Regions from separate parts of the Streptomyces pactum genome, predicted to be linked through region 1. Evidence: predicted binding sites of a transcription regulator. Region 1 holds the regulator's gene; the other holds the start of a gene.

Evidence for each region. Region 1 encodes HrcA, which represses chaperone genes, less so after heat shock. Its sites were predicted from a motif close to TTNGCACTCNGNNNNNCNGAGTGCNAA; they were not measured.
Region 2: groES (co-chaperone GroES) is a predicted target of HrcA. The motif match lies at 1,691-1,717, and genes of this name have one in related genera.

What each region holds. Positions count from the first base shown of each region.
Region 1 is NZ_CP019724.1:5,783,963-5,787,364, reverse strand. Features, by position in the region: gene dnaJ (molecular chaperone DnaJ) at 26-1,162, opposite strand; gene hrcA (heat-inducible transcriptional repressor HrcA) at 1,163-2,179, opposite strand; gene B1H29_RS24680 (MBL fold metallo-hydrolase) at 2,360-3,094, shown strand; gene B1H29_RS24675 (DUF3097 domain-containing protein) at 3,129-3,402, shown strand, end outside.
Region 2 is NZ_CP019724.1:3,577,432-3,580,833, reverse strand. Features, by position in the region: gene B1H29_RS14640 (polysaccharide deacetylase family protein) at 33-902, shown strand; gene B1H29_RS14635 (polysaccharide deacetylase family protein) at 899-1,618, shown strand; gene groES (co-chaperone GroES) at 1,864-2,172, shown strand; gene groL (chaperonin GroEL) at 2,291-3,402, shown strand, end outside.

The sequences.
Region 1 (3,402 bases):
GGGAAGCCCCTGGCGGCGGCCGATGTCAGCGCCCGTTGAAGGCGTCCTTCAGGCGCGAGAAGAGCCCCTGCTGCCCCGGCTGGAACTGCCCCGTCGGACGCTCCTCGCCACGTAGCTTGGCCAGCTCGCGCAGGAGGCGTTCCTGCTCGGGGTCGAGCTTGCTCGGGGTCATGACCTCGACGTGGACGATGAGGTCACCCCGGCCGCCGCCGCGCAGGTGCGTGACGCCGCGGCCGTGCAGCGGGACCGACTGGCCGGACTGGGTGCCCGGGCGGATGTCGATCTCCTCCATGCCGTCGAGCGTCTCCAGCGGCACCTTGGTGCCGAGGGCCGCCGCCGTCATCGGGATGGTGACCGTGCAGTGCAGGTCGTCCCCGCGCCGCTGGAAGGTCGAGTGCGGCAGCTCGTGGATCTCGACGTACAGGTCGCCGGCGGGGCCGCCGCCGGGGCCGACCTCGCCCTCGCCCGCGAGCTGGATCCGGGTGCCGTTGTCGACGCCGGCCGGGATCTTCACGGTCAGCGTGCGCCGGGAGCGGACCCGGCCGTCGCCCGCGCACTCGGGGCACGGGGTCGGGACCACGGTGCCGAAGCCCTGGCACTGCGGGCAGGGGCGGGAGGTCATGACCTGGCCCAGGAAGGACCGGGTGACCTGCGACACCTCGCCGCGGCCGCGGCACATGTCACACGTCTGGGCCGACGTGCCGGGCGCCGCGCCCTCGCCGTTGCAGGTGTTGCAGACGACGGCCGTGTCGACCTGGATGTCCTTGGTCGTGCCGAACGCGGCCTCGTCCAGCTCGACCTCGATGCGGATCATCGCGTCCTGGCCCCGGCGGGTGCGCGAGCGCGGTCCGCGCTGCGACGCCGTGCCGAAGAAGGCGTCCATGATGTCCGAGAAGTTGCCGAAGCCACCCGCGCCGAAGCCGCCCGCGCCGCCGCCGGCGGCCTGCGAGAGGGGGTCGCCGCCGAGGTCGTAGACCTGCTTCTTCTGCGGGTCCGACAGCACCTCGTAGGCGGCGTTGATCTCCTTGAACCGCTCCTGGGTCTTCGGATCGGGGTTGACGTCCGGGTGCAGCTCGCGGGCGAGCCTCCGGAACGCCTTCTTGATCTCGTCCTGGGACGCGTCGCGGCGTACGCCGAGTACGGCGTAGTAGTCCGTGGCCACCTACGACTCCGCCAGGATCTGTCCGACGTACCGTGCCACTGCGCGTACCGCTCCCATCGTTCCCGGGTAGTCCATGCGGGTCGGTCCGACCACGCCGAGCTTGGCAACCGCCTCGCCGCCCGAACCGTAGCCCACCGACACGACGGACGTGGAGTTGAGTCCTTCGTGGGCGTTCTCATGACCGATACGGACGGTCACGCCCGGATCCTTCGCCTCGCCGAGCAGCTTGAGGAGCACGACCTGCTCCTCCAGCGCCTCGAGGACGGGTCGGATCACCAAGGGGAAGTCGTGCCCGAAGCGGGTCAGATTGGCGGTGCCGCCGATCATCAACCGCTCCTCGTTCTCCTCGACCAGCGTCTCCAGGAGAGTGGAGAGCACCGTGGAGACCGTACCGCGGTCCTCGGCCTCGAAGGCCTCCGCCAGATCCTCCACCAGGCTCGGCACGTCCGAGAAACGGCGCCCGGCCACCCGGCTGTTGAGCCGCGCGCGCAGGTCCGCCAGGGACGCCTCGCCGAACGGCGCCGGGCAGTCCACCATCCGCTGCTCGACCCGGCCGGTGTCCGTGATCAGCACGAGCATCAGGCGCGCGGGCGCCAGGGAGAGCAACTCCACGTGCCGCACGGTCGAGCGGGTCAGCGACGGATACTGCACGACGGCGACCTGCCGGGTGAGCTGCGCGAGCAGCCGCACCGTGCGGGCCACCACGTCGTCGAGGTCGACGGCGCCCTCCAGGAAGTTCTGGATGGCGCGCCGCTCGGGCGGGGTCATCGGCTTGACGCCGGCCAGCTTGTCGACGAAGAGCCGGTAGCCCTTGTCGGTCGGAATGCGTCCGGCGCTGGTGTGCGGCTGGGCGATGAACCCCTCGTCCTCCAGGGCCGCCATGTCATTGCGCACGGTGGCCGGGGAGACGCCGAGGTTGTGCCGCTCGGTGAGCGCCTTGGAGCCGACCGGCTCCTCGGTGCCCACGTAGTCCTGGACGATGGCGCGCAGCACCTGGAGCCTGCGTTCACTCAGCATTCGCGCGCACCTCCAGCATGTCGTCCGCCCGGCGTCCTGACCGTCTCACTGTCCTCCTGGCACTCACGGCGCGCGAGTGCCAGACTTCCCCGGCCCAGTGTACGGCCGTGGGGTACGCCCCCGGCAAGGCCGGGGGCACACCGCCGTGAACGGAGGTGTCGCGGCGCTAGCGTCGTCGTCGTGACGGTGACTTGGGAAGACCTGGGATGGGAGCGGCTGGCGGCCGGGGTGGGGCGGCGCCGGCTGCCGGGCTGGGACTGCACGGCGGGGCTGGTCGTCGGCGCGGGCGCGGCGCTGGTGGTGGACGCGGGATCGAGCCTCGACGAGGGCGCCCGGTTGCGCGCGGAGGCGCGGGAACTCGCCGGCCACCGTGTGACGCATCTCGCGCTGACCCATCCGCACTTCGACCACGTCTTCGGCGCGGCCGCCTTCACGGGCGCGGAGGTGTACGGCGCGGCGGGCACGGACGCGGTGTTCGCGCCTGGCGGACACGGGCGGGAGGCCCTGCGGTCGGACGCGGTGGCGGAGGGACTGGACGCGCGGCCGGCGCGGGAGGCGGCCGACGCACTCGTCCGCGTCCGCCACGAGGTCCGCGGCGAGTGGACGCTCGACCTGGGTGCCGCCCGGCGGGTCAGGCTCGCCGACGTGGGCCCGGGGCACACCGGTCACGACCTCGCGGTGCTGGTGCCGGGCGAGCCGGGGGTGGTCTTCTGCGGCGACCTGGTCGAGGAGTCCGGTGAGCCGCAGGCGGGCCCCGACGCCGTGCCGTCGCACTGGCCCGCCGCCCTGGACCGGCTGCTCGCCCTGGGCGGCGAGGACGCACTGTACGTGCCCGGTCACGGAGCGGTGGTGGACGCGGCGTTCGTCCGGGCCCAACGGGACGCGCTGGCCGACCGGTTCGGCGTGTCGCGCTGATCACGCCGGGTCCGTTTCTCGTATCGTCGTCAGAATGCGCCAGTACTCCGCCGACCTGACCCCTCCGTGGAAGAAACCGCAGCCGGTACCGGAGGTCCCGGCCGACCCCGGCCTGGTGGTCGAGGAGCCCGGCACCGGCTTCTGCGGCGCGGTGACGGGCTGCGAGGCGGGCACGGTGACCCTGGAGGACCGCTTCGGCAAACGCCGGGTCTTCCCGATGGAACCGCGCGGCTTCCTGCTGGAGGGGCGGGTGGTGACCCTCGTACGGCCCGTCTCGGGCCCGGTACGGCCCACCCGTACGGCATCGG
Region 2 (3,402 bases), 2.2 Mb from region 1:
GGGTGTTCCGGGCGTCTTCACCAGGGCTCCGGATGCGCGGCGGTGTCGCCGCGCTCGCCGTCGCCGCCCTCGCCTCCGGCTGTGCGCAGGACGCCTCCGAGGTGCGGGGCGCCGCCGGCCGGCAGCCCCTCCAGGCGCCCCCGGCCCGAGCGCTCGACGCCTACGCGTCCAAGCTGCGCGCGGCCCAGGCCGCCCGGGTCGCCGCCGCCAAGCGCTGGAACCTGAAGAAGGTCCCGCTGACGGCCCCGCCGCCCCCGGCCCGCAAGCCGGAGATCAAGGCGCGCGAAGGCTTCGAGGTGACCGGCCAGAAGAACCTCCCGCCGGTCTTCACCTCGATCCCGACCAAGGAGAAGATCGTCTTCCTCACCATCGACGACGGCGCCGAGAAGGACCCGGCGTTCCTGCGGATGATGAGCGAGCTGAAGATCCCGTACACCGCCTTCCTCAGCGACTACCTGGCGAAGGAGGACTACGGCTACTTCAAGAAGATGCAGGACAGAGGCGTCACCCTCAACAACCACACCCTCCACCACCCCTACCTGCCCGGCCTGTCCTACGCCGAGCAGAAGCGCGAGATCTGCGGTATGCAGGACGTGATCGAGAAGCGCTACGGCAAGCGCCCCACCGTCTTCCGCCCGCCCTACGGCAACTACGACCGCGACACCCTGCGCGCGGCGAAGGCCTGTGGCATCGAGTACGCCCCGATCTGGAACGAGGAGGTCTTCGCCGACCACTGGGACTACCGCGAGTGGGACCGGGAGATCCACCCCGGCGACATCGTCCTCACCCACTTCCGGGGCGAGGACGACTGGGGCGGCACCATGCGCGACATGGTGCGCGAGTTCCTCGACAAGGTCACCGCCGAGGGATACGCCGTGGCCCGGCTGGAGGACTACCTGTGAGGCGCGGGCGGTTCCGGCCCGCCGGGGCCGCCCTGGCCGCCGTACTGCTCACCGGCTGCGCCCAGTCAGCCGGCCCCGCGCAGCAGCCGGCGGCCGGAGAGCCCGCTCAGGGCAGCTACCGGGGTCAGAACCTGCCGCCCGTCGTGGACCACGTCCGCACCACCGACCGGGTCGTCTTCCTCACCTTCGACGACAGCGCCGAGCGCGACCCGCACTTCGCCGACCTGGTCCGCGCACACCGGCTCCCGGTCACCCTGTTCCTCACCGACACCGTCGCCGGACCGGCGTACGGCCACTTCGCCCGGCTCCGCTCGGTCGGCGCGAGCCTGCAGAACCACACCCTGGACCACCGCTCCCTGCGCGGCCTGCCCTACGCCGGCCAGCGCGCCGAGATCTGCGGCCAGCAGACCAAGCTCAAATCCCGTTTCGGCGTCCGCCCGCATCTCTTCCGCCCGCCCCACGGCAGGTACGACACCACCACCCTGCGCGCCGCCGCCGACTGCGGCATCACGGCGGTCGTCCTGTGGCGGGCGGTCCTGAACCCCGGCGGCGACCTCACCTACACCCGCGGCAACGCCCGCCTCCACCCCGGCGACATCGTGTCCGTCGCCCCGGACCACCCGACGGGCCTGGGCCTGAGTGCCCGCACGGAACGTTTGCTGGCGGAGATCGAGGAGCAGGGGCTGCGGGTGGGACGCCTGGGGGACTACCTCTGACTTCTCGATGCCGGGGGCGGCAGCCCGCGGACCCCCCGCTTGCGCCGAAATACCGCCGACGCGCCGCCGGCATTGGCACTCCGCTTGACCGAGTGCTAATCGCGGTCATAGTCTCGGACCTGGCACTCCCCACTGGAGAGTGCCAACTACGCGACGGGCAGGTCCGGCACCCGCGACGACGGATCCACCTGGTCGCCACCTCAGACAGTTAACCCCGTGAGATCTCCGAAGGGGGAGGTCGGATCGTGACGACCACCAGCTCCAAGGTTGCCATCAAGCCGCTCGAGGACCGCATTGTGGTCCAGCCGCTCGACGCCGAGCAGACCACGGCTTCGGGCCTGGTCATTCCGGACACCGCCAAGGAGAAGCCCCAGGAGGGCGTCGTCCTGGCCGTGGGCCCGGGCCGCTTCGAGGACGGCAACCGTCTTCCGCTCGACGTCACCGTCGGTGACGTCGTGCTCTACAGCAAGTACGGCGGCACCGAGGTGAAGTACAACGGCGAGGAGTACCTCGTCCTCTCGGCCCGCGACGTGCTCGCGATCGTCGAGAAGTAGTTCACCGAAGCACCTTGCTTTCCAGCTGCGCCCCTGGCTCCCGCGTCCATAAAAAGCCGGGTGTCGGGGGCGCAGTGCCGTAGAACCCCAAAATTTCCGGAAGAGGGCTCACGCTCCCATGGCGAAGATCCTGAAGTTCGACGAGGACGCCCGTCGCGCCCTCGAGCGCGGCGTCAACAAGCTTGCCGACACGGTGAAGGTGACGATCGGCCCCAAGGGCCGCAACGTCGTCATCGACAAGAAGTTCGGCGCCCCCACCATCACCAACGACGGTGTCACGATCGCCCGCGAGGTCGAGATCGAGGACCCGTACGAGAACCTCGGCGCCCAGCTCGTGAAGGAGGTGGCGACCAAGACCAACGACATCGCGGGTGACGGCACCACCACCGCCACCGTGCTGGCCCAGGCACTGGTCCGCGAGGGCCTGAGGAACGTCGCCGCCGGCGCCTCCCCGGCGCTGCTGAAGAAGGGCATCGACGCGGCCGTCGCCGCCGTGTCCGAGGACCTCCTCGCCACCGCGCGCCCGATCGACGAGAAGTCCGACATCGCCGCCGTGGCCGCGCTGTCCGCCCAGGACCAGCAGGTCGGCGAGCTCATCGCCGAGGCGATGGACAAGGTCGGCAAGGACGGTGTCATCACCGTCGAGGAGTCCAACACCTTCGGTCTGGAGCTGGACTTCACCGAGGGCATGGCCTTCGACAAGGGCTACCTGTCGCCGTACTTCGTGACGGACCAGGAGCGCATGGAGGCCGTCCTCGAGGACCCGTACATCCTCATCAACCAGGGCAAGATCTCCTCCATCGCGGACCTGCTGCCGCTGCTGGAGAAGGTCATCCAGGCCAACGCCTCGAAGCCGCTGCTGATCATCGCCGAGGACCTCGAGGGCGAGGCGCTCTCCACCCTCGTCGTGAACAAGATCCGCGGCACGTTCAACGCGGTGGCCGTCAAGGCCCCCGGCTTCGGCGACCGCCGCAAGGCGATGCTGCAGGACATGGCCGTCCTCACCGGCGCCACGGTCATCTCCGAGGAGGTCGGCCTCAAGCTCGACCAGGTCGGCCTCGAGGTGCTCGGTACCGCCCGCCGCATCACCGTCACCAAGGACGACACCACGATCGTCGACGGTGCCGGCAAGCGCGACGAGGTCGACGGCCGCATCGCGCAGATCAAGGCCGAGATCGAGGCCACGGACTCCGACTGGGACCGCGAGAAGCTCCAGGAGCGCCTCGCGAA